2 regions of the Aeribacillus sp. FSL M8-0254 genome follow, and region 2 is predicted to be linked to the other one. Evidence: a T-box and tRNA genes for the amino acid it is inferred to sense, from the RefSeq annotation. Region 2 holds a T-box; the other holds one or more tRNA genes.

Region 1 (11,053 bases), 1.6 Mb from region 2:
CTTCCTCCAAATGTTCCACGATTTCTCGTTTGAACGTGCCCAATAAAGGGAACCGCTTCACTTAGAAGCCCTAAATGCTTCTGAACTACATCTGATCTTTCAACTTCCGCCTGCCTCGTTAACGCACCAATTTTAACTTTGTCACTATCAAACTCAATAAATTGCAAATCATGAAGCTGATTAATGTCAATTAAACATTCTGGCGATGATAGTCTCATGTTCATTATTGGTACAAGACTTTGACCACCGGCAATGATTTTCCCGTCAAATCCTGCTTCTTCTAAAAGTGTTAAAGCTTCATCAACTGTTTTCGGGGAATAATAATCAAATTTTACGGGTTTCATATACTCCCCTCCTCGTTTAGTATTTTTAGAATCCTCTTTAGAGAGAGGCATTTTCCAGTTAGACTCTTTGATAACTTTTTCAGATAGTGTTGCTAACTGGCACTATCTGAAAAAGTTCCATTTTAGGGGTAGACTTTTCGTGATGCCCCTAGATAGTGGTATTAAGGATCATTGGGAGAAATCCTTATAAAGTCTGTTTTCCCAGCTCTTGTTCGAGCTTCTAACCCGCAATCTTGTTCCCTCTGGCCACCAATGCTGAATGTGACAGCTTCCAGACAGCATGGATTAAAGCAAGTTCTCGTGATTGATCAACAAGTGGGCTGGGGACATCCCGAATAGTCCTTTCCACAGATCCTTACATGAAAGGGGTTATTTTCAGGAAAAGGGCAAAAATCGCTTTACTGATGCTAAATGTAGCAAACTCCATTCAAAAGGCAGCCAGATTTTCTTATCGGTGCAGAAGACTCAATCGACCTTTTCATTTCGTCCACTCACAGTATGATCTAGCAGTTCAAAGGATTTGGAATTTCCAATTCCTTTGATTTTTGTGCTTGACTTGTATTTTCTCTATTTAAATAGATTGTTCGCTTTTCGCTAGTTCTTTATTAAACTTTTTAAAGAAGTCCTGAATGATTAATTTAGCTACACCATTTAGCATTCTTTGCCCAACCATTGCCACTTTACCGCCAACTTCCGCATCATACGTATAGTTCAATTCCGTCTTGTTATCGTCAATTGGAATAAGATCAACAACACCTGTTGCTTCAACACTTCCTGGTCCGCCTTCCCCTTTTACAATGAGCTTATAATGGTTCGGTTTTTGAACATCAGCAATTTCAATGGTTGATTCATATTTCCCTTTCACAGCAGCAATTCCAATAGATACTTCCGCTTCATATTTGTTTTCATCGACAGGCTCTAATTTTTTACAGCCCATAATGCAATTTTTTAATGCCAGTGGGTCAAGCAGCACTTCCCATGCCTTTTCAATTCCTGCATTTAATGTTACGCTCCCTTTTCCGTTCATGATGAAACCTCCTGTTTTTTAGACTGATTCAACATGTTCCATACTTTATTTGGCGTTATAGGTAATGAATCAATCGTCACACCATATGGCTTCAACGCATCATTTACTGCATTTGCAATGACAACTGGTGCACTCATTGTATTTCCTTCCCCAAGACCTTTAGCGCCTAATGGTGTAATTGGTGATGGCGTCTCAATATGTTTAATCGTTACATTTGGTACTTCAGGTGCTGTTGGACATAAATAATCCATAAATGATCCAGTTAAAAACTGACCTTTTTCATCGTAGACGAGTTCTTCATACATGGCACCGCCAAGCCCATGGACAAGACCTCCTAGTATTTGTCCATCGACAATAAGCGGATTTAACAGTTTTCCAGCATCGTGGACCGTGAAATAATCAAGAATGTGAATGTCACCCGTCTCTGGATCAATTTCTACTGTCACTAAATCAGCAACAAATCCATACGTAACCGATGAATTAATAAGGTCCTGGTCATCCGGTGGTTCAGCCTGGGCAGTATAATAGGCTGTTTCATAAATTCCAGGCTCCATCCCTTCTGGTAAAGAAAGTGGATTCCAATGGGCTGATCCAACAACCCTTTTTATAGAAATAGATTTAGATGGATCGGTTTTGGAAACGATCTTACCGTTTTCGATCGTTAAATCTTCTTCCTTCACTTTTAAAAAATGTGCGGCAATTTTTATGAGTTTATTTTTTACCTTATGAGCTGCGTAGTACACAGCGCTTGATCCGAGTGACGCAAACCGGCTGGAATAGCTTCCGGAAGCAATAGACCAGGCACTTGTAGCTGTATCAAGTTCAGCTACAACATTAATTTTGTCATGCGGAATTCCGAGAATTTCCGATACGATTTGGCTAGCGACCGTTTCATGCCCTTGTCCGGATGGTGTTGTACTAATGCGCACATTCACATTTCCCATCGGATCCATCGAAATCGTCGCCGCTTCTGAACAACCTGATTTCGGCAATCCTGCTTTTCTTTCCTCTGGGGTTAAGGCGATCGTAATGTAACCCATATTTGAACCAGATGGTTCAACGATCACAGCAAGACCAACACCTAGAAGCTTTCCTTTCTTGCGTGCTTCAGCTTGTTTTTTTCGGAATTCATCATATTTTCCGACTTTTAACAGCAGGTCAAACGCTTTTTCATAGTCGCCGCTATCATACACTCCACCAGATGCCGTTTTGTATGGAAATTGTTCTTTTTTAATTAAATTTCGTTTAATCACTTCAGTTGGCTCTAATTTTAATTCATCCGCAATCATTTGCATGATCCGTTCAAGAGGGAAATACGTTTCTTGTCCCCCATATCCGCGTATAAGCCCTGTCGGCAATTTATTCGTCATAACGGCATACGCATCAATCATTAAGTTTGGAATATCATAGGCACCTGTTGTATTAGCATGGTTCCGGTACAAACATGCCGGCTCTGGTGCCCGAATATATGCACCTACGTTATCCATCATTTTCATTTTTAATCCGAGTATTTTCCCATCATCTTTTACAGCCGCTTCTATATATGTGACGCGATCCGTACAGCTTGAACTAGCTGCTAAATGCTCCTGCCTGTCCTCGATCCATTTCACTGGACAGCCTACGAGACGGCTTACAACGGAACAAAGAACGATATACGGGAATATTCCTGCCTTAATTCCATAACTGCCGCCAATATCCTTTGGTATGATAATTCGCAACCGATTGCTTGGAATTTTTAATGCACCTGCCATAATCGAATGAAGCACAAACGGTCCGTGAAAGTTTGCGTGAACCGTATAACTATCAGAGCTATGATCGTATTGTGCAATAATGCCGTATGTTTCAACTGGCGTCGCAGAATATTTCGGAAATTGAAAACGATGCTTGATGATTTTGTCAGCTTTCTCAAAAGCCTTCTCTACATCTCCATAATGAAAAGTTCGATGATTAGCGATATTTGAACCAACATTTTCATGTAAAATAGGTGCTCCTTTTTCGAGCGCACGTTCAATATCTACAATTGGTTCAAGATTTTCATATTTCACCTTAATTTTTTCTAACGCATCCTCCGCAATATATCGGTTTTTTGCCACGACAACTGCTACTGGCTCACCTACAAAACGAACTTTATCAATAGCAATTGGATAATAGTGTACTGGAGCACTGACGCCAACACTAAAAGGATTTAATAGAGGATGTACATCCTTACCTGTTACAACACCCTTTACTCCAGGAATTTCTAAGGCTTCCGAATAATCGATAGACACAATTTTGGCATGCGGATAAGGGCTCCTTAAAATGGCCACATGACCAGTATTCGGCGGGGTACCGATGTCATCAATATATTTTCCCTGACCAGTCAATAATCTAGCATCTTCAACACGCGTCACTCTTTTCCCAATCACTTTACTCATTTAACTTACCTCCTTCCGAAGAAATCTCTCATAATTTTGTGGTGACTCAATAACTTGAGGATATTACGATCGCAGCAAAACAAATATCATTACGAATTTTTGCCCTTTTGGCTCATCCCTTTAAAGAACTGGATGACCTTTTTAATTCGATATTTTGCTTGAACAATAAACAGGTTCCTATTTCTTTCATAGCATTGAATCACAGCACAATAACGCAACTACGGTGTCAGTCTTGTCAGATACATTTTTTAATCTTATTTTTAGCAATGTAATCAGTATTGATTGGTAATATCTCCTAAAACCAATCGGTTTACTTATTTCATAGAAACTTCAGGTCCGAGTTAAGACAGCAGCAATACCGCTTAACTGAGATTTTTTACTTTCATCCACGGTATTTTGGTCAATACCTTTCCAATAGATGGTATTAATAGATTGTGTTTGACCATCCACTTTGAAAAAACTGCAGCTGATATCACTCAACAAAATATGTTTTTTCACCTTTATGACTGATGTATCTTTTTTTAGGAATAAGCCATTGCCGCCAGCTCTGATAATTTCTTTCCTGTTCCGCCTCTGTACACCGTCATAATTTCAGCCAAAATACTAAAGGCAATTTCTTCCGGTGTTTTCGCTCCAATATCAAGACCGATAGGACTATGAATTTGCTGAATAGAAGGATGAGCCTTCAGAGTTTGGCTGCTTTCAATTAATTGGGCAGTTCTTTTTTTCGGACCTAATAGACCAATGTAAGCCGCATTTGAATGAATGATGGATTCTAATATTTCTTGATCGTGTAAAAAATTGTGTGTCATTATAATGACATATGTGTTTTCATTAAACGAAACGTCAGGAACAGACCCTTTAGGATAAACTTGGATAAAATCAGCATCAGGAAAATTATTTTCATTGCAATGAGTAGGACGATGGTCAAGAACAGTCACAATCCATTTCAAGCTTTTCGCCATTTTGACAAGCGGAATGGCATCAGGACCTGCGCCAAAAATCTTTAAGTGTGGTGGTGGACTTAATGATTCATAATATACGTACAATTCTTTTTCACCACCTAAATAAACCATTTCATTTTTTAAATTGTTTTTCCGATCTTGATAATCATGAGCAATTTCAGAAACGGTAATAAGTGAGTCGTCATTACTTTGCAAAGGGTCTAGGATCCACATTTTTCCTTGAAGATTTTCATCTTTCGCATTCACGATCGTGACAGCGTGTAATTGTTTTTGGAGGGATTGAGAAAAATATTGATCAATCACTTCTGTCCTTTCAGGCTGCTTTTTTGGCAGATATGGTTGTAAAAATATGTTCATTTTCCCATTACAGCCGACACCAAGTCCCCAAACAATATCCTCTTCTCCGTAAAAATCATAGTGGAGAACTGCCGGCTTACCCGTTTCGAGCACTTTTACAGCATGTTCTACAATATCTGCTTCGACGCAGCCTCCGCTTAAAAGACCTGTTAGCTTTCGATCTTCTGATATGAAGCATTTTGCCCCTGTCTTTTGGTAGGTAGATCCTTTTGTAGAAATAATGGTTCCAATAACACCTGATAACCCTTCCTTTTTGCAGCGTTCCAATTCCTTTTTAATCGTAATCACGACTTCACCTCCTATTCTTTAAAATGAAACTGCTCCCGATACTCTCTTGGCGTCTTCCCAGCCATTTTTTTAAAAGCGGTTGCAAAATAGCTTGCATTTGAAAAACCGGTATTGTTAGCGATAATTTCAATCGGAAGACTCGAAACTCTAAGCAGCGTTTTAGCTTTTTGAACTCTAACAAACGTTAAATATTCCACAAATGTCATACCAACTTCTTCTTTAAACAATCGGCTGAAATAAGATGGACTTAAATATACTTGATTTGCCACTTCTTTTAAAGTAAGAGCATAACCATAATTCATTTGAATAAACTGAATGGCACTTTCGATCGGATTTTTTAAGTCAGAGGAAAAATGACTTTTACCATTGATGGTTTGATTAATTTCTTTATTTAATCCTTGGGGCAAAATCCGCTCAAATGTATCAAGCAGTTCATTTTTGGAAAGCGGTTTCAACAAATAAGCTGAAAAACCTGAGTTGATCGCTTCCTGAACAAACTCGAACATTTTTAACTGAGTCACAACAATCACGGGCAAATCTGGATACAGCTCTAACGCTGATCTCCCTAATTTAATACCGTCTATATCTGGCAAGGAGATATCCACAATGAGTATAGTCGGTCGATTTTGCTTTAAAAGGATCATACCTCGTTGAGATGTACTTGCTTCATAAATGGAAAGAAAGCTGAATTTACTATCTTCAATAATTGACTTTACATCCTTCCGAGCAGATTTATCATTATCAACAATTAATACATCAGCCAATTGCTCCCCTCCTTGCTTCTATATATTAGATAAAAATGTATTTTAATGGTTTAAAAATTTTGCGATTTCAATTTTGATTTTTTCTCTTTTGAATTTTCTAAAAAAAATAAAAAAAACAATCAGCATTTCATCACCAAACGCCGATTGTTTATCCTCCTATATATGACATCTCAATTTTATTTTTGTTCAACATACCTTTGTTTTCTGTACGTTCAACAGAATATTGATCTTTACGATTTTGCCAAACACGTTCAATAGCCATTTTGATTTCTTCTGGACTTTTTCCTGAACGAATGAAATCCCGTAAATCAAATCCTTCGTGGGCATATAAACAAGTGTACAGCTTTCCGTCTGATGAAATACGCGCCCTCGTACAGCTTGAACAAAATGGTTCTGATACTGATGTAATAAATCCGATTTCTGAACCTGTGTCTTGATGACGATATCTCTTGGCTACCTCTCCAAAGTAGTTTTCATCAATTGGTTCAATGGAATAAACAGAACTAATCATCTTTACAATATCTTTTTTTATCAATACATCTTTCATATTCCAGCCGTTTGTATTGCCTACATCCATAAATTCAATAAATCTTAATGGAATCCCCTTGTTTTTAAAATATTCCGTCATCGGCAAAATTTGGTGATCATTTACTCCTTTTTGTACAACCATATTTACTTTAACCGAAAATCCGATCGATACAGCATAATCAATATTTGCCAAGACCGTTTTTGCTGATATATTTCGTCCATTTAGACGGCGAAACGTATCGTCATCAATTGCATCAAGGCTGATGTTCAATCGGCGAAGACCTGCTTCATACAATTTTGAGCCATACTTTTTTAAATACACGCCGTTTGTTGTCAAACCAATATCATGAATTCCTTCAATTTTTGAAAGCATGGCAATTAGTTTATATACATCCTTTCGAAGAAGCGGTTCGCCTCCAGTCAGCTTAATTTTCTTCACGCCAAGCTCAACAAAAATTTTCGTGAGCCGGACAATTTCTTCAAACGTCAACAAGTGATCCTTCGGAAGGAATTGATAATCATCTCCGAATATCTCTTTCGGCATACAATACGTGCACCGGAAATTGCATCGGTCGGTTACAGAAATACGCAAATCGCGCAAAGGGCGGTGCCTCTGATCCAAGACTTGGTCTTTTTTCATTTTTTATCACATTCCTTTATAAGGATTTTCAAAAATGATCGATATTATAAATGTTATCCTATCAAATTATTAAAACGATTTCAAAAATATTGCATGAAAGGCAAAAGGACACTCCTGTTTTTCGTTTTTCTTTCCTATCATTTTGTATAACAAAGAGGACTCCTTACAGATTATTTAGATAAAACGAAAAAATAACTACTGTTGCACTTTGTCGTCAATCAGAAACAAAAACCGCCCGGTAATCCGGTTGGTCGTTTCGCATAATTTATAATTCTCAACATTTGTGCTTCTATTAAAAGCACTTCCTTTTATCAATTTAGATTCTAAGACCAGAAAGAGCTTATCAATGATTAAAAACTACAGCAAGTAAAAAAACTTGCATATTGAGGCTTGACATATTTTTATAACAACATTACAATAGGTATTGTCAAAAAAACGCATTAGAAATTCATCTGTTTTGTTAATATGATTCCGTAGCTCAGCAGGGAGAGCGCCACCTTGACAGGGTGGAGGTCGCTGGTTCGAGCCCAGTCGGAATCATCATTAAAAACCTTAGTATGACGTGGTTCTTGTGAAATACAAGAATCGCGTTTTCTTTTTCTCTTCTTTTTTGCCGACTTTTTGACGGCGAAACATTAAAATATCAGGTTTATTCAACAGACAATTTAACTTGTAATTTTTTTAAATGTAAATTTTGTTTACGCCTTTTATATCATTCAAATTTTCCATTTTAACAATTTTAGTTATATTCACCTTTTTTGACTGTACAATATGTTTTTACGCTAAATAAAGTTAGGTACAGCGAGCTAATTGGCGACAACAATAATTAGCAACACAAAGTTTTATTTAATCTTCTTATCAATTGTTTTTAACAAATTACGTTTCTCCTTGTTTTAAAATATGCAAACTAGTTTTTTTACTTAAACTTTTTGATTCCTCCATTCACCAACAGTGGCGTTTGAAAAATTAAATTTTGGGATGACCAGATTTCAACAAAATTAAAAATGTACAGACCTTTGTCTGTTTAGGCCGATCCAAGCCTTTTGGGTCGGCTTCTTTTTTCGGCATGAAAAAATCGGATGAGACTTTAGTTCAATTAGACTAGAAAATTTAATTTTCTATAAAAAAAAATAAAATTTTCTAAATTAAATCTTGTAAATTTTTCCTACCACGCTGTATAATCAATTTGATCTATTCAGTACTCGGAGGGATTTTGATGAAATTACGTAAGCTATTGTTTTCGATAGTGTTTGCATTTTCTTTTTTGCTGATGCCGTTTCACGAAACAACAAGCGCTCAGGCAAAAAATATGTATGTTCATTTTATTAATGTCGGACAAGGAGACGCAATTTACATAAAAGCTCCGAATGGAGAAGATATTCTCATTGATGGCGGAAATAACAGTTATGGAGATGACGTTGTTAATTATTTGAAAAAGCAAAAAGTGGATGATATCGAAATAATGATTGCAACTCATCCGGACGCAGATCATATTGGCGGTCTGGACACTGTCCTATCTGCTTTTCGAGTAGAGCAAGTGTATGCGCCAAAAGTCAGCCATACGACGGAAAGCTACAAAGACTTTTTAAATGCTGTTAAGCGTGAAGGCAAAAAAATAAAGACCGCTCAAGCAAATGTTGCTTTGCCGATCAAAGGAGTTACCGCAAAATTCGTTGGGCCTGTCAAAGCATATCCAAAAAGCGACTTAAACAACTGGAGTGCTGTTTTAAAGCTTACTTACGGTAAAAAATCATTTCTTTTCACTGGTGATGCGGAACTTAAAGCAGAATCGGATATGATTAAAGCTAAACAATATTTGCGAGCTGACGTCCTAAAAGTAGGACACCATGGCGCCAAAACATCTACAGGCACAGCGCTGTTAAACTCAGTAAAACCGACATATGCCGTCATTTCCGTCGGCAAGAACTCATACGGCCATCCTACTCAAGATGTGATCAATCGGCTGAAAGCATACAAAATAAACACTTTTAGAACGAATAAACAAGGCCATATTGTGGCAACAACGAACGGCTCCAATCTTTCCTTTAATGTAAAAGCGGCATCGTCCGGTGCAGCAAGCAAACCAACTAGCTACAAATTAACAGCAAGTGTCGATAACAAAACTCCAAAGCAAAACTCAACAATAAAACTGAATGTAAAAGGGCTGCCAAATGGAACAAAATATAAAGCTGTTTTTAAATATAAAAGCAAAAACACCACTTATACCGGTACTATTGGCAAGCCATTGTCGGTAAAAATCGGCCGTGCTGCAAAAGGTTATACTGTTAAAATCGATGTATCAGCCACTTATAAAAACAAAACTTATAAAGCACAAACATCTTTCACTCCTAGATAAGGTGGGACATTATGAAATTTATTATTGATCGATTTGAAAATGACATCGCAGTCTGCGAAGATGAAAACGGCAAAATAATCGAAATTTTAAAAAGCCAGTTGCCTAAAAACGCAGAAACGGGAGATGTAATTATTCAGAAAAATAACCGTTATTATGTCGATAAACAAGAAACAAGCAAACGAAGACAAGAAATTGAAGAGTTAATGGACGAATTGTTTGAAGATTAATCGTTTTTTCAATTAAGATTTCAAGCAAATATGATCGAAGTGGATGTGTCAAATGATGCTTCCACTTCATTATTTTTTGCCGTTTTAGAATCGCGCCTATAGAGCTGATCATTCATTTTTTCCTCTTTGCTTGGCTTTTTATAGATTTAAATTTTCGTTTTCTATCGGATTTCATTTTGCCGTCTAGGTTGAAATGCCACTCCATTTCCCACCTATTCGTGACATAAAGCGGTTTTTTTAAACAACATTTTGAATTTTGCAGCACAAAAATAAATCGGACTCACAATGTTCGTACCGAAAAGGGACGATCTTACTGGATTGATAGAAAGTTTGTATACTCAACAATTGGAAAAAATCATGCTATAAAACAATCGTTATAACCAACAAACTCGCATTTCAAATCATGCAGTCTAAAACGGAAAAATAAGTTTTCTGCAGGCTCTTTTTCTGTGAAAATCAATTAACCATGGCTGAAGCGGTATACCCCACAATCAAATTGGATACCCTATTAACGACCAAAAAAAGGCAATAGGAAAGCAGAGCTACCTTATTTTTAGGTATCTCGTATATTTCTGAACCTTTTTGGTTATACTAATTTATTTACTGCTCTCGAAACGGTTCTTTTCGAGAAATGATGCAGTAAATGATGGTAAGCATTCGGTGCGCGATCGCAACGAGTGCTTTTTTCTTTCCCCTGCGTGCCGCCAATGACCAATATTTCGCTGCCAAACGTTGATTCCTACATCGAGACAAAGCCCAAGCCGCCTCACATAACGCCGACTTGATATGCGGATTCCCCTTCGTCGTTCGGGTACTTTTTCGTTTTCCAGCACTTTCATGATTTCCCGGCGCGACTCCCGCCCATGAAGCGAGGTGTTGAGACGTTGGAAATTGTCCCATATCGACTCCGATTTCAGCGATAATCACGGCAGCGGTTTCCTTCTTGACCCCCGGTATGGTCACAAGAAGCTCCATCTCTTGTTTGTATACTTGTAAGAGTTGGTCGATTCGTTCTTCGATGTCTCGAAGTAAACTTTCCAACGATTCGATGTGCTTCCACGATTGGCGAATCATGAACAGTTGATGGTTGGTCAATGTACCAAAGAGAGAATCCTGAATTTGTTGTTTTTTCCTCTTCATACT
Region 2 (11,053 bases):
GCACGATAAATTAGATTGATTGGAGAAAGGAGGAAGTCCGCATGTCCATTGAAGAAACGTCCGTTTTACGATTTTCGGTAGAGGAATCGGTCTTGTTTCGCCATCATTTTCAACCTTCTGAACTATTGTCCATTTCACTGGAACCTGACATCTCAATTGAAGAACATGATGGATATGTAACGATAAAAGGTGCTCTAGAGCTTTCTGGAGAATACAAATTCGATGGAGAGGAGCAACAGAACGATAAACTTCTTCAAACCTCCTCCATCGCCCGTTATATACAAAATGTAGAAGCGAGAAATGACGGTGTAATGGAATTTAGACACGAGCTTCCGGTCGATATTACAATACCAAAAAAAAGAATTGCCAATTTAGAAGAGGTGTTTGTGGCGATTGAATCATTTGATTATGATTTTCCGGAAGCAAATGGTTTAAAGCTTATAGCTGATCTATCCATTTACGGAATTCGAGAAGAGCAGGCGGAAGAAACTGCTGCAAATGAAGTGGACGAGATCATAGATGCTGAAGCGGAAATCTCAACCGTTCGACAGTCTGATGAAAGGGAAGAAGATGAAACCGAATCAACGCTCAAAGAAAATCGTTTCAATGATGAACCAATCAACAAAGCGGAAAATATTGAAAAAGACAATGAACAGAAAAGTCTTAATGAATATTTCGAATTCGATACAGCCGAACGCGATCAAAATGAGCAAATCGAAGATGATCGTGATGTTGTTCAAAAGGATGACAATGAAGAGACGGCAGACATTGTTTTTATGATGCCATTAAAGAGAGAAGAAGAAACGGAAACGGATTACGATACATTCACTGTTGAAGCGAAGAAAAATCAAGTCAGTTTGGAAGAGAAAGGCCGCATTGAAGAAGAAAAGCCAGTGATCAATAAAATTTCCAATTATGTCGAAAAAGACGATGAAGAAAAAGAATCTGTAAGGAAAAATGATAACACCTTATATTTAACAAAATTGTTTACGAAAAATGAAGAAGAAGAATTTTCTAAATTAAGAATGTACATTGTCCAGCAGGGAGACTCGCTCGAAAATATTTGCGAACGCTACAACATTACACTCCAGCAGCTCAATCGAGTAAATCAATTTCACCATGATAAAGAGATTAGTGAAGGAGACATTTTATATATCCCGGTTCTTGAAACACAACAAACGTAATTTTTGCAAGCGGCTTGAGAGGGATCAAACCAGCTCAAGCTTTTCTTTATTTTCTTTAAAGGCGTGTGGGAAGATGAGCGATGATCTGAAAACGGCCATGAGGATTTTGCAGCATTATCCAATCAAACCGATTTATTTAGAGAAAAAAACAAAAAATGTCTTGAAAATTCATTGTGAAAAAAGAACATATGCTTTAAAACGAACAACGATTAAAAAGCAAAGAAACATTCTAAAATTATATTCAATTTTTCACGACTTTCCATCTTTAGGAATCGTGCCGATTTATAGGACAACGAACGGAAATGTGTTTGTTAATGACTCAACGAAATCGTTTTATTTAATGCCTTGGATGGAAGGTTCAATCGTTGATGAAAAAAATGCCTCAATCCTTTTTTACCACTTAGCGAAACTCCATAAAAAAACAAAACAGGAAATCAACATACCTCTAGTTCAGCTCGAAAATGTGTATCAACAGATTCAGAACAAGTGGAAGAGAAATTTCAACCTGCTGGAAGCATTTATGGAACAAATCGAAAAAAAATGGTATATGTCGCCTTTTGAATTGGCGGTCTTCAGCTATTATTTTGAAACGAGGCAAGCCATCTTATTTGCTGAAGCAAAGCTTGATGAGTGGTATAACGAAATAAAGCAATCCCCTCACATGCGAATTGCACTGAACAAAGTAAATGTCTCCTTATCTCATTTTCTGTTCAATCCAAAAGGGAAAATTTATTTTATTAATATGGAAGATGCAGCATTTGCTACTCCAATTTACGACCTTTTCTTAATGTTTATGAACCTCTCCGAAACGGAACCAACCGTTAGTGATCAAAATGTGCAATATATATCAGATTACGAAAAAGTGCTTCCTTTAACAAAAGCTGAGAGATTGCTGTTGGTAAGCTATTTATCTTATCCAGCCAAATTAGTAAAGCTTGTCCGGCAATATCAAAAAAAGAAAAGCGAAAAGGGAGAATTAGAATATTGCAAACAGCTGTTAAGAGCATACTGGCAAATGAAAAATACCGGGTACATTGCTTTAAAATGGAATGAAAAACTAGAAAACGATTCATTGGCATCAGAATGAATGGGGGATCTGTCAGCTTTAACCCCGTTCCATATACAACGCGGCTGCTAGAAATAGTAAAATGGCTAATAAAATAATATCAAACATAGTTGGTAAAAGGATTGTTCGAATTCCCTGAAAAATCATTAAAGGAACGATGAACTGTTCAAGAGTAGATCGGAATTGTTTAATAAACGATTGAATATAGTATGGTTTTATTTTTTTTCTCATGTTGATCACCTTCAACTTTATTAACTTATATTATGAAATAAAGAACATTTTGTGATTTTTGTTTAAAGGTTAAGGAAGATGGGGAAAATATTGACGAAAAAAACAATTTTTTAGTACTATTAAATATAGAAATTTATATAGTTTGTGAAAATGTGTTGAAGGGGAGTAGTACAACGAACGACTCCTTCCAGAGAGGGAAATCGCAAGCTGGAAGATTTCCTAGGAGATCCCGTTGGAAAGTCGCCCTGGAGCAGCTTCCTTGAAAGCTTTTAGTAAAGGGAGCCGGCATTAGCCGTTACTTGAAAGAAGTGCACAGACGTATCTGTGAAAAAAGGTGGTACCGCGAAAACATCTCCTTTCGTCCTTTTAGGATGGAAGGAGTTTTTATATTTTAGAATGAAAATAAGGAGGTTTTCATAAATATGTCGAATTCAGAAATCACTCTTTCCCCAAAATACGATCCGAAAACGGTTGAAGAGGATCGGTATGCATTTTGGCTCGAGGGAAAATTTTTTGAAGCAAAAGATGATGAGGGGAAAACTCCTTTCACGATCGTTATTCCTCCGCCAAACGTCACCGGTAAGCTTCACCTTGGACATGCATGGGATACAACTCTTCAAGATATTATTACCCGAATGAAGCGAATGCAAGGGTACGATGTTTTGTGGCTGCCAGGGATGGATCATGCGGGAATCGCCACACAAGCCAAGGTGGAAGCAAGGCTGCGCGAAGAAGGGAAAAGTCGGTATGATCTCGGGCGGGAAAAATTTGTAGAAGAAACATGGAAATGGAAGGAAGAATATGCAGACCATATTCGCAAACAATGGGCAAAATTAGGCCTTGGTCTTGACTACACAAGAGAGAGGTTCACCCTTGATGAAGGTCTTTCAAAAGCTGTAAGAGAGGTTTTTGTATCGCTTTATAAAAAAGGTCTTATTTACCGAGGAGAGTACATTATTAACTGGGATCCGGTGACAAAAACAGCCCTTTCCGATATCGAAGTCATTTATAAAGAAGTGAAAGGGGCACTTTATCATTTAAAATATCCGCTGGCTGATGGATCCGGATATATTGAAGTCGCGACCACTCGCCCGGAAACGATGCTTGGGGATACAGCAGTGGCAGTTCATCCTGATGATGATAGGTATAAGCATTTAATCGGAAAAACAGTGAAGCTGCCAATAACAGGACGGGAAATTCCGATCGTCGCAGACGAATATGTCGATATGGAATTCGGTTCAGGAGCAGTAAAAATAACTCCTGCACACGATCCGAACGACTTTGAAATCGGAAACCGCCACAATTTAGAAAGAATATTAGTCATGAATGAAGACGGGACAATGAATGAAAAAGCGGGAAAATATGAAGGAATGGATCGCTTTGAATGCCGGAAGCAGTTGGTGAAAGACCTGCAGGAGGAAGGAATTTTATTTAAAATTGAAGAGCATATCCATTCCGTAGGCCATAGTGAACGAAGCGGAGCAGTTATCGAGCCGTATTTATCAACTCAATGGTTTGTGAAAATGAAGCCTTTGGCCGAAGCTGCTTTGAACCTTCAGAAAACAGAAGGGAAAGTTCATTTTATTCCTGAACGATTTGAAAAAACGTATTTGCATTGGCTGGAAAACATTCGCGACTGGTGTATTTCCCGTCAGTTATGGTGGGGACATCGCATTCCAGCTTGGTATCATAAGGAAACAGGCGAAGTTTATGTTGATCATGAGCCGCCTAAAGATATTGAAAATTGGGAGCAGGATCCAGATGTGTTAGATACATGGTTCAGCTCTGCTTTATGGCCGTTTTCAACAATGGGCTGGCCTGATAAAGAGGCAAAAGATTATAAACGCTATTATCCGACAGATGTCCTTGTTACCGGGTATGACATTATTTTCTTTTGGGTTTCGCGGATGATTTTCCAAGGATTGGAGTTTACTGGGAAAAGACCGTTTAAAGATGTTTTGATTCATGGACTTGTACGCGATTCAGAAGGAAGAAAAATGAGCAAATCATTAGGCAATGGCGTCGATCCGATGGATGTTATTGACAAATACGGTGCGGACTCTTTGCGCTACTTTTTAGCTACCGGCTCAAGCCCAGGACAGGATTTAAGATTCAGCTTTGAAAAAGTAGAAGCCGTGTGGAATTTTGCCAATAAAATATGGAACGCCTCCCGCTTTGTACTGATGAATTTGAACGGTTTAACATATGAAGAAATTGATTTAAACGGAAAAAAATCAGTGGTAGATAAATGGATTCTCACACGGTTAAATGAAACGATTGAGCTTGTCACAAGACTTGCGGAAAAATATGAATTTGGCGAAGCCGGTCGGGTGCTGTACAATTTTATTTGGGATGATTTTTGCGACTGGTATATTGAAATGGCAAAAATTCCGCTGTACGGAAATGATGAGGAAGCGAAAAAGACAACTCGTTCCATTTTGGCATATGTGTTAGATCAAACATTGCGACTCCTTCATCCTTTTATGCCGTTTATAACAGAAGAAATTTGGCAGCACCTTCCTCATCAGGGAGAATCGATTACAATTGCTTCATGGCCGGTTGTACGTCAGGAGCTTTCTGATGAAAAAGCTGCAAACGAAATGAAGCTTCTAGTTGATGTGATTCGCTCAGTCCGTAATATTCGCGCTGAAGTGAACACGCCGATGAAGAAGCAGGTGGATATGATCATTCATGCTCATAGTGAAGAAGTTAAAAACCAGTTGGAGAAAAACCGCAGCTATTTAGAGAGATTTTGCAATCCTAGCTCATTAACAATTGATACAAACATTGAAGCTCCTGACAAGGCTATGACAGCTGTTGTGAGCGGGGCAGAAGTATTTCTTCCTCTTGAAGGGCTCATTAATGTGGAAGAAGAAATCAAACGGCTTGAAAAAGAATTAGAGAAATGGAATAAAGAAGTCGAGCGCGTTCAGAAAAAGCTTGCCAATGAAAGATTTATTAAAAAAGCACCGAAAGAAGTCGTAGAAGAAGAGCGGGCAAAAGAAAAGGACTATTTAGAAAAACAGCAGGCGGTGTTAAAACGACTTCAGGAGCTGAAAGGCTAAAACAAATCCGGGTATGCCCCGGATTTTCTTCCATCAAAACGTTTATGATACATCCGGCCATTCAAATTCATTGAAAATGTTCGAGAGTTCAAGGAGGGGAATTTATATGTTTCAAACATATGAAGAAGCACTCAAGTGGATACATTCCCGCCTAACCTTTGGAATAAAGCCTGGTCTCCAGCGAATGGAATGGATGATGGAAAAGCTTGATCATCCGGAAAGAAGATGCCGCTTCATTCATGTAGCCGGAACAAACGGGAAAGGATCAACGATTGCTTTTATGCAAGAGGTGTTAAAAGCCGCTGAATATAAAGTAGGTGCTTTCACCTCGCCTTATTTGGAATCATTCAATGAACGAATTACGATAGATGGCAATCCCATTTCTGAAGAGGAAATATTGCAGCTATCCAATGTGATCAAACCGGTTGTTGACGAGCTTGAGAAAACGGAGCTTGGAGCACCGACAGAGTTTGAAGTCATTACGGCGATGATGTTTTATTATTTTGGTAAAATCAACGTGCCGGATGTTGTTTTATTAGAAACAGGACTCGGGGGAAAATGGGATTCTACGAATATTGCGAATCCTATTCTTTCAGTGATTACAATGATTGGACATGATCATTTAAACATCCTTGGCTCAACGATAGAAGAGATTGCAGAGCAAAAGGCAGGCATTATTAAAAACGGAGTTCCTGTCATTACAGCTGTGGAACAAAAGGAAGCCCTTGATGTCATTGAGCGTGTTGCAAAAGAAAAAAAAGCAAAGCATTATTGGCTCACTAGGGATTTTCACGCAGGAGATTTTGATGAATTTTTTGTACAAACCCCCTTTAAACGATATAACAGCCTTTCATTACAGATGAAAGGAAACCATCAAGCGATCAATGCTGCACTGAGTGTCATGACGCTTGATTATTTAAGAGTTTATTATTCGTTTATCATAGAGGAGGAGCATATACAGGAAGGATTGAAGCGCACTTTTTGGAAAGGGCGGTTTGAAGAAGTAAAGGAAAAACCGAGAGTCATTTTGGACGGAGCACATAATCCGGAAGGAATGGCAGCGTTGAAAGAAACTGTACAAAAGTTTTACCCTGATAAGAAAATCATCATGTTATTTTCGTGTGTGAAGGACAAGCAATATAAAGAAATGATCGAGCAGGCTGCACAAATGGCAAATCGAATTATTTTTACAACCTTTCATTTCCCGAAAGCAGCTGATGCGAAAGAATTATACGAGGCTTGCGACATGAAGGATAAAGAGTATGCAGACAATTGGGAGCTTGCCTATGAAAAGATTATCAACACAATGGATGACGAAACGGTTCTCATTATTACAGGTTCCCTTTATTTTATCGGTGAAGTGAGAAAACATATAAAACATAGCTCATGAGTACGAGGATGTCGAAAAATAACGACAACAATTATGAACGAGGCGACAAATGTCTCGTTCTTTTTTATTTTACATATGTTAGCATAAAAAAAAGTTTGTCCAGCATAAAAAGGGCGGTGATCATTTTGGACAAGCCATCATCGAAAATAACCATTAAAATCAACGGTCAGGAAAACAATTTTTCCAACGATACGGATGTTTCTGCTGAACCAAGTGAAACTGGCAAACAATTAAAAGTATCCAGCTGGGAGGAGAAGGTGAAGGCTGAAAAAGAAATGGCAGCATCAGAGGATAAGAACGAAGAGGAGACATCTTTTCCTTGGATTTTGCCGGATGATGAGGAGGATAAGAAAGAAAACCCGAAAATAGCCTTCTCAAAGAACAATAGCAGAACGCTGCCTCCTAAAATAAAAAACTATGTGATATCGATCATATTTGCTGTTATTCTTGGACTGAGTTTTGGTGTTTTAGCCCTGCAATTTATTTCAAACGATTCAATGCCTGTATCATCTGAATTGAGGGATGTGTCAAAGTCTCCTCAAAGACAGAATGTTAGCAATGCTTCAGCGCCAAGCGGTGCGGAAAACATCGTTTTTGAAGTTTATATGGTACAAGCCGGAAAATTTACAAAAAAAGAAGGGGCGGAAACCGTCAGCGGGCAGATAAAGGCTAAAGGATTGCCTTCTGTTATCGTTCCACAAGGCGGCGATCATTACGTATTCGTTGGGGCAGCGTTGGATAAAAAGACAGCAGAAGAGTTGAAAAACATGGCTGAATCACATCAAATTGAAACGTTTGTGAAAAAGATGAAATGGGAAGGAAAGGTGGAAAACGAAAAAACTAAAACGGTCGTTGAGGAGATGCTGAAGCTGTCTTCGTCTTTTGTGAATGGAACCGCCCCGGAACAAGAGAAAGTAGAGTCATTATTAAATGAGGCTGGTCAAATAAAAGACGATTCAATTTTGGCAGCAGTAAAAAAACTGCAAACAGAAAAATCGGCAAATGAACAGCTATGGAGTCTGCAGCAGTCGCTGCTAGATTTTTTTGAAAAACTTTCTTGATAACGGGAAAGCGTTTGCTCGAGCATACGTTTTCTTTTTTTATTTTCACAAGCAGTTTTCCTTAGATAATGTAGTTTTTTCTGTAAATTGAATAAATGTTTTTATTAATGGCGATTAGATAATTCTTTTTTGAAAAATTGTTTGCAAAAGCCTTTTTTGATAACATACGGATAGTATTGGTTGAAAGGATGAAATAAAAATGGAACGCCTCATACTTGCATCAAGCTCTCCGCGAAGAAAAGAACTCCTCAAGCTGTTAGGAATACCATTTGCTGTGATTGAAAGCAATTTGGAAGAGAGGCTGGACGAAGAAGCTGAACCCGAAAAAGCCATTCAAAAACTTGCCTTTCAAAAAGCCTTTCATGTAGCTGAAAGGTATAAAGATGCATATGTCATCGGAGCAGATACGGCGGTGATCCTCGAAAATCGAATACTAGGAAAGCCGAAAGACCGCCGTGACGCCTATTACATGTTAAAATCACTTTCTGGGAAAACACATACTGTTTTAACAGCAGTTTCGATTATTCATGGTGAAAAGCATACGACATTTTCTGAATCAACAAAAGTTACTTTTTGGCCGCTTTCAGACGATGAAATCCTGGAATACATTGAGACAAACGAACCGATGGACAAGGCGGGTGCTTATGGAATTCAACGTTTCGGCTCATTGCTAGTGAAAAAAATTGATGGCGATTATTTTACAGTTGTCGGTCTTCCTGTTTCAAGACTGTACAGAGAATTAAAAAATTTTGGATTTCACTGGTAACAAACAAGGGGGAAAGATATGCTCGCTATTCGAGATTTTCCAGAAGAAGAAAGACCAAGGGAACGATTGATACACAACGGACCAAAAGGCCTTTCCAACCATGAGCTGCTGGCAATTTTATTGAGAACAGGAACAAAGGGAAAATCAGTGCTTGAACTGGCAAATAAGCTTTTAAAAACTTTCGGGGGTCTTAGAATGTTAAAAGAGGCGTCAGTTCAGGAAATTATGGGCATACCCGGCATTGGAAAAGCAAAAGCGGTGCAAATTATAGCAGCATTAGAATTGGGAAAAAGAATTCATCAGCTCGCATACGAAGATCGGTATGTCATTCGTTCTCCGCAAGATGCCTCCAATTATGTCATGGAAGAAATGCGCTTTCTAACACAAGAGCATTTCGTTTGTTTGTATCTGAACACCAAAAACCAAGTGTTGCATAAGCAAACGATTTTCATCGGCAGTTTAAATACATCAATTGTTCACCCAAGAGAAGTCTTCAAGGAGGCATTGAAACGTTCAGCTGCATCTTTTATTTGTATCCATAATCATCCATCAGGAGATCCCTCCCCAAGCAAAGAGGATATCGAAGTCACGAGGCGCTTGTCCGAATGCGGAAAGCTGATCGGGATTGAACTTTTAGATCATATCATAATCGGAGAGCGTAAATACGTCAGTTTAAAAGAAAAGGGATATTTATAACGTTTTTTTAAAAGGTTTTATGTCGATTGTTGGGGTGCACTGGATATGAAGTGCACCTCTTTTTATGATGTGTGAAGATTAGATCTATGAAATTATTGATAAATGAATTTCAATATTTTAAGCTTAAAAATGACATTAGCAGTTTTATGAATTTTTATCTTTGAATATCTATTGCTGATGGAGAATGGCTTGATATATAGTCAATAGCATCCCTTTACTTTATTGGAAAACTTCCATATATAAGGTTCTATTTTATATTACTCATATGATGCTCCTGTCTTTTATAATGAATTGTAAGGAAGCATGTTTTCATTTAAGATTACAGACTTCTGAAGTTAAGATCCTCGTCGCACTGCTGCCTATGTGATTGTGCACTTGAATTTGTATTGATGTTCTTTTTTTGGCAACTGCATCAGACCAGCTAACTTATTATTGAAAAATCACAATTCATTTTACTCTAGTCATTCTACCTCAGTTCCAGCAACAAAGTTTTATGAAAACCACTTATATGTATAATCATTACATTTCACCCAAAATTTTGTCATTGCGAAAAAGGAGTTATTTTTACACACTTTATATGGTTAAAAAACTTATTTTCCCGAGTTATAAATGGGTGAAAAAGTATGCCTTCATTTAAAATCAATCCTAACACGTATTACAGTTAATAGCTTTGGATTCTGAACTGCTAGCGCTTTTTCGGACAGATTTTTGCGCTTCTAGACACGTAATGCGAACAACCACCGTCTTGCTGAATTTGCAAGGGGACTGATGGGAGACATCAACGGTATATAACATACTGACCAGCCTCGCAAAGCACGATAAAAAGCTGCTTGAAGCAGGGCAGTAACGTTATTACAACACGTAAGTGCATGATAGAAGGAATTTCAAAAAACATTTGCACGGCCTCGCGAGCTCCAAATGATGTCCGCATTTACAAAGGGTTTGCGACATAAGAAGAGCCAAAGTTGGGGAAAAATCTCATATTTTAGTGATTTTCAATAATAGATGAACTTGAAACTTCGGCAGAATTGTTATGTAATACTTTAATGGAGTCATTTGAATTGAAACACAATCAACTGAAAAAACCATTATTTTTTATGACATTCTAAACCATTGCTAATAAAGAGTGCAAAGGGGGGATTTGTAAACATAAAATAATATTTTTTGTATGGACTTGTAATATTTTTAAGTTATTATTCTCAATGGATAAATTAAATCAAGGCTTTCATACGGGCGGTATTTGCTGTGACATCTATATAAGTTGAATTAAAGATTTACAACTGAACACACAAACGATCGATCGTTTGTTCTGGTTTCTGGTTGATTCGCTGAATAAAGGCTTGGACATTCTTTCTAATTTCTTGCACACTCGAATAGAACACGTTGTAAATCACGTCTGATTTCAGCCATTTCCATAGCCCTTCAATCAAGTTCAATTGCGGACTGTATGGTGGCAAAAAGACGAGCTCTAACCGATCTTCGTGTTCTTTTAAAAATGGCTGAATGAGTTTGGCATGGTGAATTCGAGCGTTATCTAAAATCATCACTATTTTGCCTGTGGGATAGCGTTCTAACACAAGTTGAAGAAATCGAA

The links. The T-box of region 2 lies ahead of NSQ44_RS13480 (valine--tRNA ligase). A T-box ahead of a tRNA ligase gene usually reads a tRNA of that ligase, here a tRNA-Val.
Region 1: it encodes a tRNA-Val, which carries the amino acid that the T-box ahead of NSQ44_RS13480 (valine--tRNA ligase) is inferred to sense. The anticodon was not compared.

What each region holds. Positions count from the first base shown of each region.
Region 1 covers NZ_JBBOZY010000001.1:1,139,352-1,150,404, reverse strand. Annotated here, with positions in the region: gene NSQ44_RS05675 (FAD binding domain-containing protein) at 1-344, opposite strand, end outside; gene NSQ44_RS05670 (SRPBCC family protein) at 916-1,371, opposite strand; gene NSQ44_RS05665 (xanthine dehydrogenase family protein molybdopterin-binding subunit) at 1,368-3,785, opposite strand; gene NSQ44_RS05660 (XdhC family protein) at 4,307-5,395, opposite strand; gene NSQ44_RS05655 (response regulator transcription factor) at 5,407-6,159, opposite strand; gene moaA (GTP 3',8-cyclase MoaA) at 6,308-7,327, opposite strand; tRNA gene NSQ44_RS05645 (tRNA-Val) at 7,795-7,867, shown strand; partial or broken gene NSQ44_RS05640 (ComEC/Rec2 family competence protein) at 8,544-9,371, shown strand; gene NSQ44_RS05635 (DUF3006 domain-containing protein) at 9,695-9,910, shown strand; partial or broken gene NSQ44_RS05630 (IS110 family transposase) at 10,511-11,053, opposite strand, start outside.
Region 2 covers NZ_JBBOZY010000001.1:2,765,320-2,776,372, reverse strand. Annotated here, with positions in the region: gene spoVID (stage VI sporulation protein D) at 42-1,184, shown strand; gene ysxE (spore coat protein YsxE) at 1,258-2,271, shown strand; gene NSQ44_RS13485 (hypothetical protein) at 2,290-2,481, opposite strand; T-box leader at 2,628-2,850, shown strand; gene NSQ44_RS13480 (valine--tRNA ligase) at 2,904-5,546, shown strand; gene NSQ44_RS13475 (bifunctional folylpolyglutamate synthase/dihydrofolate synthase) at 5,653-6,936, shown strand; gene NSQ44_RS13470 (SPOR domain-containing protein) at 6,945-7,997, shown strand; gene NSQ44_RS13465 (Maf family protein) at 8,197-8,763, shown strand; gene radC (RadC family protein) at 8,782-9,459, shown strand; one part of gene NSQ44_RS13455 (IS630-like element ISBs2 family transposase) at 10,734-11,053, opposite strand, start outside.